One region of the Paenibacillus sp. sg306046 genome, then DNA from elsewhere that is predicted to be linked to it. Evidence: a T-box and tRNA genes for the amino acid it is inferred to sense, from the RefSeq annotation. Region 1 holds a T-box; the other regions hold tRNA genes.
The links. A T-box is a leader RNA that pairs with one kind of tRNA and senses whether it is charged. The one in region 1 lies ahead of leuS (leucine--tRNA ligase), so its partner is inferred to be a tRNA-Leu.
Positions count from the first base shown of each region.

Region 2: it encodes a tRNA-Leu, which carries the amino acid that the T-box ahead of leuS (leucine--tRNA ligase) is inferred to sense. The anticodon was not compared.
Region 3: it encodes a tRNA-Leu, which carries the amino acid that the T-box ahead of leuS (leucine--tRNA ligase) is inferred to sense. The anticodon was not compared.

Region 1 covers NZ_JCAMRT010000002.1:291,623-296,598, reverse strand. Annotated here, with positions in the region: gene leuS (leucine--tRNA ligase) at 1-1,876, opposite strand, end outside; T-box leader at 1,948-2,201, opposite strand; gene AC6ROY_RS03245 (class I SAM-dependent DNA methyltransferase) at 2,711-3,508, opposite strand; gene AC6ROY_RS03240 (CvfB family protein) at 3,774-4,676, opposite strand; gene rsfS (ribosome silencing factor) at 4,673-4,976, opposite strand, start outside.
Region 2 covers NZ_JCAMRT010000010.1:11,616-16,591, forward strand. Annotated here, with positions in the region: gene AC6ROY_RS12035 (xanthine phosphoribosyltransferase) at 1-433, shown strand, start outside; gene AC6ROY_RS12040 (hypothetical protein) at 573-896, shown strand; gene AC6ROY_RS12045 (hypothetical protein) at 997-1,317, opposite strand; gene AC6ROY_RS12050 (hypothetical protein) at 1,440-1,673, shown strand; gene AC6ROY_RS12055 (hypothetical protein) at 1,774-1,998, shown strand; tRNA gene AC6ROY_RS12060 (tRNA-Leu) at 2,306-2,389, shown strand; partial or broken gene AC6ROY_RS12065 (staphylopine family metallophore export MFS transporter CntE) at 2,532-2,842, shown strand; gene AC6ROY_RS12070 (GNAT family N-acetyltransferase) at 2,929-3,477, opposite strand; gene AC6ROY_RS12075 (hypothetical protein) at 3,922-4,074, opposite strand; gene AC6ROY_RS12080 (MerR family transcriptional regulator) at 4,200-4,976, shown strand, end outside.
Region 3 covers NZ_JCAMRT010000005.1:196,487-201,462, reverse strand. Annotated here, with positions in the region: gene AC6ROY_RS07300 (SprT family protein) at 1-169, shown strand, start outside; tRNA gene AC6ROY_RS07295 (tRNA-Asn) at 188-263, shown strand; tRNA gene AC6ROY_RS07290 (tRNA-Ser) at 271-358, shown strand; gene corA (magnesium/cobalt transporter CorA) at 456-1,388, opposite strand; gene AC6ROY_RS07280 (pyridoxamine 5'-phosphate oxidase family protein) at 1,586-2,005, shown strand; tRNA gene AC6ROY_RS07275 (tRNA-Leu) at 2,138-2,220, shown strand; gene AC6ROY_RS07270 (YjfB family protein) at 2,355-2,534, shown strand; gene AC6ROY_RS07265 (glycerophosphodiester phosphodiesterase) at 2,741-3,523, shown strand; gene AC6ROY_RS07260 (S-layer homology domain-containing protein) at 3,605-4,963, shown strand.

The DNA.
Region 1 (4,976 bases):
CATTCCAAGGCTTCGTCGCTTCCAGCGGTCCCATAAACATTTCGTACATACGCAGCGTATCTGCGCCGTATTCATTGACAATCTCATCCGGATTGATGACATTGCCGCGCGATTTACTCATCTTTTCGTTATTTTCGCCGAGAATCATGCCTTGGTTGACGAGCTTGTGGAACGGCTCCTTCGTCGCCACTACGCCGAGATCGTACAGCACTTTGTGCCAGAAGCGCGCGTACAGCAAGTGCAGAACGGCATGCTCTGCGCCGCCGATATACAGGTCAACCGGCAGCCACTTGCGCTGCAGCTCCGGCGAGCAAATTTCCTTGTCATTGCGCGGGTCGATAAAACGCAAGTAATACCAGCAGCTTCCGGCCCATTGCGGCATCGTATTTGTTTCGCGGCGCGCTTTCTGCCCGGATACCGGATCGACGGTTTCGACCCATTCCTTGACATTAGCCAGCGGCGATTCGCCGGTGCCGGACGGCTTGATCTCATCAACCTGCGGCAGCAGCAGCGGCAGCTGGTCCTCCGGTACGGTCGTCATTGTTCCGTCCTCGAGATGCAGAATCGGGATCGGCTCGCCCCAGTAGCGCTGACGGCTGAACAGCCAGTCACGCAGACGGTAGGTCACTTTCCCCTTGCCTTTGCCGTCCGCTTCGAGCCGTTCAATCATCGTGCTGATCGCCTGCTCATTGTTCAAGCCATTCAGGAACTCCGAATTAACATGCGCGCCGTCCCCGGCATACGCTTCCTTCTCCACATCGCCGCCTTCAACCACCTGTACGATCGGCAAATTGAACTGCTTGGCGAACTCCCAGTCACGCTGGTCGTGGCCCGGCACAGCCATGATCGCGCCCGTTCCGTATCCGGCCAGCACATAATCGGCGATCCAGATCGGCACCTGTGCGCCGCTGACCGGATTCACTGCGTAAGCGCCGGTAAATACGCCCGTTTTATCCTTCGCAAGGTCGGTGCGCTCCAGATCGCTTTTGCGCGAAGCGCGCTCCTGGTACTCGCGTACCGCATCCGCCTGCCCCGCTGTCGTAATACGTCCGACCAGCTCATGCTCAGGCGCCAGTACGCAATACGTAGCCCCGAACAACGTATCCGGACGCGTAGTGAACACGCGTAGCCCGTCCCCGTCATGCCCTTCGATCGCAAAGGTCACCTCAGCGCCCTTCGACTTGCCGATCCAGTTGCGCTGCATGTCCTTAATGCTTTCCGACCAGTCGAGCTCCTCCAGATCGTCGAGCAGCCGCTCGGCGTATTCCGTAATCCGCAGCACCCATTGGCGCATCGGCTTGCGGACGACCGGGTGACTGCCGCGCTCACTCAGGCCGTCGATCACTTCCTCATTGGCCAGCACGGTACCAAGCGCCGGACACCAGTTCACAGCTACTTCGTCCACATAAGCGAGCCCTTTTTTATACAATTGGATGAAAATCCACTGTGTCCATTTGTAATATTCCGGGTCCGTTGTGCTGATCTCCCGATCCCAGTCGTAGGAGAAGCCAAGCGACTTGATTTGACGGCGGAACGTATCAATATTTTTCTGCGTAAAATCCCGCGGATCATTGCCCGTGTCCAGCGCGTACTGCTCGGCCGGCAAGCCAAATGCGTCCCAGCCCATCGGATGCAGCACATTGTACCCGCGCATCCGCTTGTAACGCGAAACGATGTCCGTCGCCGTATAGCCTTCCGGATGGCCGACATGCAGCCCTGCTCCGGACGGATACGGGAACATATCCAGCGCGTAAAATTTAGGCCTGGAATCGTCGTCCAGCACCTTGAACGTTTTGTTGCGATCCCAATACTGCTGCCATTTCGGCTCGATGGCAAGCGGGTTATATCCCTGGTTTTCTCTTGTTTCCTCTGTCATGGCTGGCTGCCTCCTTCAAGTTCAAGCACACATATGCATACAAACAAAAAAGCCCCCCATCCCTAGCTTGCGCTAGGGACGAGAAGCTTTGTTTTCCCGTGGTACCACCCTAGTTGACTTCAGGCATGCTTTGCCTTCCATCCACTTGATCCCCTTAACGCGGGGAAACGATCCGGCTGCCGGATCATGCTGCCAATTACCCGCCGCATCTCCATCGCCTTCTGGCTCCAGAATGAGTTCACGAACGCGCCGCTACCGGTTCACACCACCCACCGGCTCTCTGTTAACGGACCTGCTCCCTACTACTTCCTGTCGTTGCCTTCTTATCCATTCAGTTATCCATCATTATATGCAAAATAATTCTGCCCTGTCAAGCTGTGCCTCCACCGCAAGGTAAGGAGCAGTAAGGAAAGCACATTCAAGCGGCTTGAAAACCGGCGGCGCCCGGCAACAGGCGGCTTTCAATCACGCTTAAAATGGACGTCTCCCGTCGCAGCCTTTGCAGCTGGAAGGCCCGTGGCCTAGTCCTCCTGCATCCATCATCAACGGTTAATCTAGCCCTGTTTGGATCATACTGGACGTAGAACGCCACGATGACGTTGCGCTGAAAAGGAGAGATCGCGATGCGCGGCCTAGTTAACGGACTGCTGCTTTCCCTGCCGCTGTGGGGCATTGTGTTAGCGGTCCTTCAATTGATTTTGCATCTGCTCGGCACGTGAACAGACGGTAGAAGCCGCCAACCGTCTGACATCGGCCTGCTCCGTTGGAACGTTCTGTCCCGTTGAGACGTTCTGCTCGTACACTCGACCTGCTCCATCTGAGCGATTGCCCAGACTACCGCGGCTTGACCGCCACAAAAAACGCCCGTTCCGTCGTGTCCGTCACTGCTTCCCACGTAAAGTCCGCATATACGGCAACCTCCGTGAACCCCGCCGTACGCAGTGCCGCCTCAATCACCTCAGGCGCATACGCCCGCTGCACATGGGATTCATCGACCCGTTCGAACCGTTCCGCGCTTCCTCGTTCAGCCTGTCCCGCCCGTCCCTCTTCCTTCACGAAAATCGTCAGCGCATGCTCAATCTCACACCGCTCCTCGTCCAGCTCGCATGTCCAGATATAAGCGACATCGTCCTCATTCAACAGAAAGGGCTGGGCTTCCGCATAAGAACGCAGCTGGAACGGCGTATGCATATCAAATACAAATACCCCGCCCGGCGCCAGCGCCTCATACGTATGGCGGAACGCGTCAGCCACCTCCTCCAGCTCCAGCAAATAGTTGAAGCAATCGCAAAACGAGACGACCGCTTCAACCGGCCTGCCCGCCGACCATTCGCGAAGATCCTGCTGCAGCAGCAGCAAGCTGCCTGCTTGCGCTCCCGCCGCCTCGCGCGTCGCCTGATCGGCTTTATCCCGGGCAATAGCAAGCATATCCGCGGACAAATCAACGCCGATCACCTCATAGCCGAGCTGCATTAACGGCACGGACAAGCTGCCTGTTCCGCAGCCCAAATCGACCACCGTATGCGGATTGCCGAAGCTGCGCCAACAGGTGCAGGCAAATTCAAGCCACTCCTCATAAGGCATGTCCTCCATTAACCGATCGTACACATAGGAAAACTGCTCATAAGCCAATCTTTTCCCCTCCTTTTCCACCAGAAAAGCTTCTGACCGAAGCGCCTCGGACGGACAATGCTGGATCCGTTTTCTAGCAGCCGCTTTCGCTTTTCTTGTCAAGTTAAAGAAAACCGGCTGCAACTGCCGAGAGTCGCGAACCGGTATCTGGGTGCTGCTATTGGGATCAACAGAAACGCTGCGAAACGCTCCAACGGAGCTTTTTCAAAGCCCAGGCTCTGCTTGACGCCGATGAACCGCCTGCTCTCCAGCAAGCAGCACTCACTCAGGCTTCCTCTTGCGGCGCAGCCTCCTGCTTCAGATGCGTCCAGCTGCCGTCCTGCACAACAAGCCCTTCCTTCATCAGCTTGCCGAGCGCGCGCTTGAAGGCCGACTTACTCATGCCGAACCGCTGGCTGATCAAGTCCGCAGGCGTCTCATCCGAATACGGCATGGCCGCATTCGGCCGCTCGCGCAGAAACGCAAGCAGCTTCTCGGCATCCTCGTCGCGCACAATTTCCTTGCGCTCGCGCATCGACAGGTTGACGTTGCCGTCCTCCCGCACAAACGCTACGCGCGCCTCCACCCGCTCGCCCAGACGCAGCATCCGCGTGCGTTCCGTCGCGTGAATCAGGCCGATGACGCCAAAGCCCAGCACGCCCGCGTCGCAAACGACAAAGGAGCCCATCTGCAGCGGCTTGTATACCCGGGCTTCGATCGTCCGATTTTTCCAGACCTGCGGAGCCGACACACAGAGCTGGCGAAGCTGCTCTTCCCCGGCTAGCCTCGCGACCATCCGGCCCTGACGGTCATGGCCCAGCACGATAAAAACGCGGTCGCCGACACGCGGATGAAGCTCCTTCAGCTCAGGCAGCTCGCGGAACGGCAGCAGCAGCTGGCGTCCAAGCCCCATTTCGAGAAAACAGCCGAAGCGCGGATGAATATCCGCGACCTCCAGCAGCGCAAGCTCGCCAAGGCTGACCAGCGGCTTGCGCAGCGTAGCGGCCAGCCGGTCTTCCGTATCATGAAACAGGAAAGCTTCGACCGGTTCGCCGATCTGGATCGCCGTCCCGTTTGTTTCGCTATAATGCAGCAGCACATCCATCGTGCCGTCGGTCAAAAAATACCCAAGCGGCGACACCTCGCGGGCGACCTCCAGACGGCGGTACGTTCCGGCTTCCAGCGTCATACCCGCTCAACCACTTTCGCATCCGACCACAGACGCTCGATATTGTAATATTCCCGCTCATCCCGGTGGAACACATGTGCGACAACGTCGCCCAGGTCAATCAGCACCCAGCGAGCCGTATCCATGCCTTCCAGACCGCGTACAGTCGCGCCCGCCTGATCGGCGCGCTTGCGGATTTCAGTCGCAATCGCCTGCACCTGCGTCTCGGAATTACCGTGGCAGATGATGAAATAATCTGAGATTAGCGAAATGCCGCGCAAGTTCAATGCGACCAGGTTCATCGCTTTTTTGTCCTCCGCC
Region 2 (4,976 bases), on a different contig from region 1:
CCGTGAGGAGCAGGTGACCAAAATTATGACAATCGAATCCTCAGGTATTCCGATTGCGTTTGCGGCTGCACAGGAGCTTGGCGTTCCGCTGGTATTTGCCAGACGCAAGAAGCCGCTGAATACGGACACGGAGACGTACTGTGAGCGGGTTCCTTCGTTTACAAAGGGGTTTGTGACGGACATTATGGTGTCCAAGGAGTTTCTGGACGAACAGGACCGGGTGCTGCTGATTGATGATCTGATTGCGAATGGAGCGGCCGCACGCGGTCTGATCCGGATTATTCGCCGCTCGGGCGCTGCGCTTGTCGGGGTCGGGATTGCGGTGGAGAAGTCGTTCCAGCCTGGCGGACGGACGATTCGCGAATCTGGCGTGCGGGTAGAGTCACTTGTAAAAATTTCGTCGCTGGCGAACGGACAGGTTCATTTCGAGTAGCAACATTTGCACATGACGGAAAGCAGCGAATGCCTTCCATATCGGCGCATTTTCCTTTATAATAGTAGCAGTGACTTTTTATTCAGCTTGAACAGCAGCAGTTGGTTCCGACTGACTACTTGGGGGAGGTGCTACTAGCATGGGCAAAGAAATTCCGGCAGATTTTTTTGTGACGAAATTAGGTGAGGCCAAGGTTCATTTCGAACGTGCCCTTGATTGTAAACATACGGACTTCGACGATCTGTATCCTTATATGATTGAGCATCCTCAGTTTTTTTGGTACAAACGTTATGTGGCCTGGTCTGAATTGCTGACGATCGTGAAGCTGTGCAAGGAACTGGACATTGCTTGGGAGGATCAGTTTACCGAGCAGCAGGTCGAGTATATTCATAAACGTGTAATGTCCAGCAAGGTGCTTGACTACTGGTTCGAAACGAATGATTCCAGAGAGCATGTGGGTTAACCCCTTGCTTGACTGACGAGAAAAACCTGAATGCCGTTCGTGTGCATTCAGGTTTTTTTGCAGTTCGCTTCTCCGCCAAGACGCACGTCCCATCGTTCGCTCAGGATGAGGAGGGGAGAACGCCCATCGCTTCGATTTGCTTGCGTGTGTCCGCTGTTCCCAGCCGGTGCAGCAGCATGTAGATTTCCGTTAGCGTCCAATCGTAGGCATCATTTTGCTCGTCGTCGGACAGCATCCGTAAGGGAGTAAGTCCGCCCATGAACGTTGTTTGTTCGTCGTCCTCCTTGTCCTCGAACAATTCCTGCAGCTGATCAATTTCTTCCTGGTTCGCCTGAATTTCGAATTCAAAATTGCCTGTCATGGCTGCCGGCTCCAAAATTTCTCCGCTGCCGACAGCGATATAGTACGTTTTTTTGTCCATAGGGAATAGGTTCCGCTCCTCGTCTGGGATATGGCGCACTTTTATTGTATCCCCTGATTGGTGTATATTTATGAGACCTATTCTTGTGCTGAGCACGGCCATGGGCCGAAAGGAGACAGAGAATGATTACCGAAGAGGAACTTGATCGCTACCGGGTCGACGGGACGATGCTTCGTGTTGTGCGCGACGCGGACAAGGCCAATGACGTCAAAGGCATCGTGGTGGCCTGGGACGAGGAGACGGTGATGGTCCGCAGATTGAACCGGCGAATTGTCAAGCTGGACCGGGCGTACCATTACCAGCCCTTCAGCGAGCCGCGAACGGAGCTGTTCGGCGGTCCGGAGCTTGCGCCCTGACGAACGAGGCAGCCGGACCTGAGCAACAGGCATCACGCATGAGACCGCGTAATCAGGGAAAGCTAGTTTTAAACGCATTTTCTTGAGGGCGGTGACTTGGATGGAGCAGAGGCAATCGGAGCTGATCCGGCTTGCGGGTGGATTTCTGCTGCGTGTGCATCCGGCAGAGCGGGGCGTTAGCGGTGAAGTGATTATGCCTGATGCCGCCTGCGACGCGCAGGGCCGTATGTCCGGTACGCTGCTGTTCCATGCTCCGCAGCAATTAACGCGCGAGGAGTTGGCGGAGTGGTCCAACCAGGCGGTTCGGGCTTATTTGGAAGGATGAAGCCGCGCAGAGCCAATCGAGCGGGGGACAGGGGACGGCAAGAAGCATAAATTCGCCGCGGCACTCATATCGTAGTACCTGGGATGACAGCGTCAGGGGAAGGTGGCGTGGGATGAAGCAGGGCTCTGCAATTCGGGGAACCATCTACGGGATTTTATTTACGATTCCGATCTGGGGACTTATCATCTGGGCAATCTATAGCTGGTGGATCGCGGATTAAAAAATATTAAAAAATCGTTTGACATCCGAATCAAACGATGATATTATACGTCTTGTCCCCTAATAAAGGACGAAATAAATAGGATATGCGTTCGTGGCGGAATTGGCAGACGCGCTAGATTCAGGTTCTAGTGGGGTAACAGCCGTGGAGGTTCGAGTCCTCTCGAGCGCATCAGAAAAACCCTTGTACAGCAAGGGTTTTTTGCTGTTTCAGACTTATCTATTTACGTCAAACCCCTCCTGATACCTTATCGTACCCGATCCAAGAGCATGACTCTCGCATGTGGCAGATTTTCCACCATTACGCGGACGTAGCGGCGCTATGTGTAAGCTTTTCTTTAACGGGTGGCGTGTTTTTCTTCTGTATAGGGATCGTCGTCATGGGGGGCGCTCAAGCGCTTCTCTATCCGACGCTGACCTCGTACTTGTCTTTTGTGCTGCCTCAGGCGAGTCGCAACATGTTAATTGGATTATTTGTCGCTACGGCTGATTTAGGCGTCTCGCTGGGAGGGGTTATGATGGGGCCTGTCGCGGATCTGACCTCCTATTCCTCGATGTAAATGATTGCGCTTTGGTGGGCGTGTCGATGCTCCTGTGCACTTATGTTCGGCGACCCGGCTGCTAAACGAAGCGATCCGTCCGTTTCATAAGCTGACCCCGAGCTTGCTCGCAAGCGATCAGCAAGGCTAAGCTCGGGTGCATGGCGCCTTTTCAGCGCCGGCAGCCAGCATTTTCGAGCCATTCTCTTTTGAGTAAAGCATATTGAAAGGTGTTTTCGTATTTGGGTGTTCCATCCTCGTTGGTGGTGAAGGAGATAAACTCCATAAAGCAGCCTTCCTTACGCATTCCTAATTTTTCACATAGCTTTTGTGATCTTACGTTATCGTCCTCAACATACGCATAAAGCCTTCTGGCTTTTTTTTGTGTAAATAGATATTGGAGGAGAGCTTCCGCGCTTTCACGAGCGTATCCCATTCCTTCATACCTGCGATTGAAGTTCCATCCTATGCTAAACGTATCAGGCTCCTCATGCATATAAAACAGTTCCCCTATAAGCTCAGGGCTCTCCTTCAAGCAGACTGCAAGATAGGAGTCTTCACTACTTCTTTTTTGAAGCTTAGCAACGGCTTCTTCTAATGTAGAGGCTTGATCGCCAAGGAAGCAGCTCACTCTGGGATTCGCCGCATATTCCATAAAGCCTTGGGCATCTGTCACGGAAAAATTTCGTAAGATCAAGCGATTGGTTTCAAGGATTTTCATGGGTAGTTCCTCTCTTTCGACTCATGGTTTTGTGAAGCAGTTGAAAAGGCGTACTACACTTTTCCTTCTTCCTTCCCCGATCTTGAAAATAGTTCAATCCATTTATTTTTGTAAAAGCACCCGATAATGAAAGCAAGAATAGAGATAATGGTTATCAGGGTGGCGACCGCATATTGTTCTTGATGCCGCATGAGACAGCTTGGCTGCTTGTATAACCTCCTCATCACTCGCCTCCAGGCGACCGTAACGAATGTTATCGGCCACAGTCCCGGAAAAAAGATGAGTATCCTGCAATACAATTCCTAGTGAGCGGCGTAAATCAGCCTTTCGAATGCGTCGAATATTGATGCCATCATCAAGGATTTCGCCCTCTGTAAAGTGCGCCAAACACAAGCGATATCAGCGCAAATAGCAACAAAATCAAGCCATATTTAGTTATCGGGCTCATATAGTTCCTCCACTACTTCCCTTATTGATTAATTCCGCCATTAACCATGAAATCATGACCTCCATAGCAACCTCCCCAAGCAAAAAAAAGAGAGTCAGCCATGCATTTTTTTTGAAATCTCTCACACTTTGGAGCAATTTTCTCAACATAAAAAATCTCCTTTTTAGCAGGTAAGCTTTTTGCAGCATGTAGATGAAATGTGTCAATACGTGCTATCATAAACTGTATAGTAACTATACAGTCAATACGATTTTCCATTTCTAGGGAGGCAGCGATGAATCGAGCCGACATGCTATCCATTAGCGCTTTTTCCAAAGTGTCAGAGGTTCCACGCAAAACGCTGATTTACTATGATCGTATCGGGGTGTTCAAGCCGGCTTTTGTTGCCGATAACGGATATCGCTATTACCATCGCAGCCAGCTGGAAACAATGGGAGTGATTCATGTCTTCAAGGAGCTCGGTATGTCCCTTGAGGAAATTCGTGAGCATCTGGGCCATCGTACTCCTGCTCGATTGCTTGAGCTTCTGCGCAAGCAGGAGGAGATTGTTCAATTGCAGATGGCCAAGCTTGAACGAACCCGGCAAATGATAAGCCTGCAAGCAGAGAGAATTGAGCATTCGATTCATGTAAACACAAGCCGGATGAAGGTGATCTGGCAACCCGGGATTCCTTTGCTGCTGAGTCGCCGTATTCATGCCTCCAAGACGGACCTTTCCGAATCTCTCTGGGATGATTTTCAAATGCGTCTGGAGAGAGAACATGCGCCAATCGGATATCCGAACGGCGTTATTGTTGAGCAGGCGGATTTACTGAAGAGAAACGGAGACATGGTGTCCCATATGTTTAGTCGCATGGAAACTCATTCTGAAGAGCAACACTATATGTCGGAGGGATTTTACTTGGTTTCGTACACGAGGGCGGATTATGGAGATACGGATAAAATTTATCCGCAAATCTTTGATTGCATAGAAAAGATGAAATATGTTATCATCGGCGATGCCTACGAGGAGTACTTGCAGGATGAGGTGTCGCTGCAAAAGCCGGAGGAT
Region 3 (4,976 bases), on a different contig from region 1:
GCTTCCGGCCGCTTTGCAGCGGAAGGAGCCTTACCGTTACAAGCTTGTTTGCGTAGCTTGCGCCATGGAATATTTGCGGAAACGAAAAACAGACCCGCGTCGTTTCTTATGCGGACAATGCAAAGGCAAACTGCGCTTGGAAGAGCTTGACTTGGATTCTCATTCATGATAAATTAAAAAATGTCCTTCCCTGATAGCTCAGTTGGTAGAGCACTCGACTGTTAATCGAGTTGTCACAGGTTCGAGTCCTGTTCGGGGAGCCAATGTTTTGGAGAGATACCCAAGTGGCTCAAGGGGACCCTCTGCTAAGGGGTTAGACTGCGTAAGTGGTGCGAGGGTTCGAATCCCTCTCTCTCCGTAAATAAAGGAACCGCCTTCGGGCGGTTTTTTTATTTACGGACAAGGGAGAGGGATTCGAACCCGAGAAGAGGGGGCGTCGAAGCGCGGACGCAGCGCTACAGCCACTTTTTCCACTTGAAAATAAGCCACATCGCGGCCGACGTGCCGATCAGCACGATCCACACATACAGATACCCCCAATGCCAGCGAATTTCCGGCATATTCTCGAAGTTCATTCCGTACAGGCCGACGATAAAGGTCAGGGGTAAAAAGATGCAGCTAATGATCGTCAGCGTCTTCATAATTTCGTTCATCCGGTCCGACTTCATGCCCATTTGCAGCTCCAGCAGACTGATCAGCGACTCCCGGAACGTGTCGATCGCATCGACCACATGGGAAATATGATCATAGATATCGACAAAATAAACGTCGGACTCTTCATGCATATAAGGGAAGCTCTGGTGACTGATGGCGCCCAGCACATTTTTCTCTTCAAGGATGATGCGGCGCAGCTGATGCAGCGTTCGTTTGAGTGTAAACACCTCGCGGGACACCTGCAGATACGGATTGTCGAAAATTGTTTGCTCCAGCCGGTCCATGCGGTCCTCAACCTGATCAATGATGTTGGTGTAATCATCCACAAACCGGTCCAGCAGCCGGTACAACAACGCTCCGGGCGCAGCCCAGTTAGGCCTTGCCTGCAGAAGGTAACGATGAAGCTCTTCGATCACCGGCAGCTTTTCCCTGCACACCGTAATGACGTAGTTTTTGCCGATAACGATGGCGATTTCAGTCGTATGCAGATGCTCGTCCTTGACCGGGAAAAAGGTGATGAAAATATGATCTTCATACCGGTCCATCTTCGGCCGCTGATTCAGATGAATACAATCCTCAATCACGAGAGGATGGCAGTGAAACAGTTCTCCGAGCACATGCTCGATTTCAGCCGGAGGGGCATTTTCCAGATGAGCCCATACCGTTTCGCCGCTGCGCGGGGTACGCAAAGGCTGCTCGGTCGTCTGGCGGTCAGAGGCCGTAAAGGTCAACATAAGGACACCTCGGTGCGCTGTAAAAGTAAATGCTATGTTTTCATCTTAGCATACGCGGAGAACGGTTTGCTAAGGAGACGTTGTCTTCTGTATCCAGCGGGAGCTGCCTGCTGTTAAATTTCCGTTCATGATGATTCGAAGCTGGCGTTTCGGGGGAAGCTAACGAACAGTCCGAATCAAGAAGGGAGATTTTCGTTATGCAGCAAACGAAGCAGCTCGAAGAACAAATTGCAGACATCCTCGCGGCCAATCGCGTATGCTCGTTCGGCACGGTGGACGGGCAAAAGCCGAAGGTCCGGTACATGGCTTTGTTTCATGAAGGCTTGACGTTGTACTTGGCTACGAATTCTAAAACCGATAAGGTGGATGAGCTGCGGAGCAACCCAAACGTGCATGTACTGGTCGGGTATGACGGGAAGCCTTCCGGGGATATTTTGCAGATCGCCGCGACCGCTGAGGTTTGCAAAGAAGACGGGCTGAGGGAGCGGCTGTGGAATGATTCCTTCAAGGAGTGGTTCAAGGGACCGCATGATCCCGAATATGCTATTTTGAAGCTGACTCCGCAGCGCATCGAATATAACGGGAAAGATCAGGAGCCGCGCGTCTGGCAGCACTAAGGCAACCCAGTAACCGCAACTGAAGGAACGAGGCGCAACGCCAGGGCAATGACGTGTCCTGTCGCCGACTCGTTCCTGCTTTACAATTTCTTCAATAGCAAGTATAATAAATCACATATGAGTCGTTTATGCGCGGTTGTGGTGGAATGGCAGACACGCTATCTTGAGGGGGTAGTGGGCGTACGCTCGTGGAGGTTCGAGTCCTCTCAACCGCATACAGAAAAGAGCTTGTCCCGGGTTCAGGGGCAGGCTTTTTTCTTTACGGAGCGAGGGGCTTGGCGTATAGTGGAAATAGACGGACAGCTCGGCCGGGCTGCTCCTCAGACTCCAGCGAATGAAGGTGATTTTCTTGCAAATTCAAGCAGCTTTGAATGCGACAGCCAGTACGGATGCGCTGAAGCAGGCGGTCGGATTGGCTATGCTGAGCAAGGTGAAGGATACGCAGGCTGCGCAAGCCGCGACTCTTTTGCAGGACTTTGCCGCCGCTCAGCCTGCGCATTTGGGTAATCATGTCGACCTTCGCGCCTAGCTTGCCAGCCAGGCCATTCGATGCAGAGCGGGCCTGACCGGGGCCAGATGACGCGGAGAAGCAGCTTATACAGCCATTAGTCAGCATTTCCGCAGCAGCCTGCCCGAAAGACATGCGCCGTTTGGCGTTTGCTTGGGGCAGGCTTTTTCTTGGATTCAAGCGGCGTTTCGTAACGAAACCAGTTTATTTTAGGGAGGGAACCATCCATGTCAGAGAAGATGGAGCAGGATCGGCGGTCCAGACGGAGGCCGCTCATTATCGGCCATCGCGGAGCGGCGGGCGAAGCGCCGGAAAATACGCTGGCTTCTTTTCGGCTGGCACAAGAGCAGGGAGCGGATGCGGTAGAGCTGGACATTCATGAATCAGCGGATGGCCGGCTGATCGTCTGCCATGACCCTACGGTTGACCGGACGACCAATGGCAGCGGATGGGTCGGGCAGCTGACGGTAGAGCAGCTTCAAGGTCTGGATGCGGGCGGCTGGTATGGCGAGCGGTTTGCCGGTGAGCGTCTGCCGCTGCTGGACGAAGTATTTGCCCAGACGCCTCCTGCGATGATGATTAACGTGGAAGTGAAATGCGGCTACAGCCCGCGTCTGGCGGCAGAGCTGCAGCGTCTGCTGCTGGCGTACGGCCGTCGGGACAGCGTTGTCGTCTCTTCCTTTGCCCATAAGACGCTGCATCGGCTGCAGCAGGACATCCCGTGGCTGCGGGTCGGGCTGCTGTACGTGGGCGGATTTATAAACCATGCCCGCCTGGCTGAGCTGTCCGGTATGAACGTCTATTCCTTGCATCCGCATTACCAGAGCATGGATGCCGGGGACGTGGAGCTGGCGGTAAGCGGCGGGCTGCGCGTGTATCCGTACACGATCAATGACCCGGAGCATTTGCGGCAGGCGATAGCGAACGGATTTTCCGGGATTATTACCGATTATCCGGCCAGACTGCGCGAGCTGCTTACAACGGAAGTGGACGGAAGATCGTTCGACTGAAGCGAACGTATTTTCCGTAAACAGGTAATAAATCGCTCGTTACTGTCCGATATAGAAAGAGATGGGAGGTAGAAATCAGTGATGAACAAGACGCCGCGGACATGGCTACGCCGAATCGCGCTGACGATGTCAGCGGTTGTAGGACTGTCTGTCCTTGCGATTCAGCCGCTGCAAGCCGCAAGCCGCTACAGCGATGTGACCTCAAGCTATGTATGGGCAACCAGCTCGATTGATGTGATGACCACCAAGCAGATTATAACCGGCTATCCGGATGGGCTTTTCCGCCCGGATCAGGCGATCAGCAAGGCAGAATGGACCGCTATGGTCTACCGGTTATTTGACACGTACAGGCCGAATACGAAGGCGCTGGAGCTGGATAAAATCAGCTACTTCGCCGATGTGCCCAAAGAGCATTGGGCCTATGCGCCGATTAGCGCAATCTATGACGCTAACTTCCGCATCGGCGGTTTTGGCGTGGACCAGGAGGGCCAGCTTGCGTTCCAGCCGGATAAGGAGCTGTCCAGACTGGAGCTGGCGCAAATGCTGTACGCGATGTTCGGCGGCAAGCTGATCAGCGCAGATCGGCTGAGCGGCAATGACGCGTGTGCGGCGATTTTACAATTAAAGGACATGCCGGCCAGTCTGCTGGAGGATTTGTCGGCGTACAGCTTCGCCAAATCAGACGGACGTTATGACAGCAGCGGCTGGATGCGGGCGGGCGATCCAACCGTATACAAGACGTTGATGATCGGCCAAGGGGCCAGCGACTGCAAGCTTGGGGACGATCTGATGTCCAACGTGCAGGCCAAGGGGCTTGCCGGCTTGAAGGCCAACGGTATTATGTCTCCGACCGAGAAAGGCTTGTTCCGTCCGCGCGACCCGGTGACGCGAGCAGAGGCGGTTGTTATTTTGGACCGGATCTATCATTTTCTGAAAAGCAGCAATTGGCTTTCCTTCTATTCGACGGTGGAGCTGGACCCGAAGACCGGTACAACCACGACGGGCGGCTCTGCAGGCAGCCCGGTGTTGACGCCGCCTTCGGGCTCAACCTCAGGCGGTATCCAGGTTCCGCCGGGAGCTCAAGGCTGGACCGACAAGTCTAATGTGAACGCCCGCGATTTTTTCGATGACCAGGGCCAATTAACGAAAAATATTGCGACAAACGGCGATCTTGAAGCCGCGGTGCAGCCGCAGGGCAACCGGTACTTGACCGTCGATTTCAAGGCCAAGGAAGGCGTCGATCTGTATATCGTCGTGGACGGCAACATTTCCTTCGTGAAAAAAGAGGAGTTTCCGGTCACCCTGTCGGTTAGCGGCGTGTCGGTGGTTGGCTTCCGTTCCCAGCTGCGCGACCCGGCGATGAAAAAGCATGGCGATTACAATGTGACGCTGTCGATCAAGCTGGGCAACCAGGAGCCGGAAGCAAAGAAGAAAAAGTAAGCGGGCAAGGCGG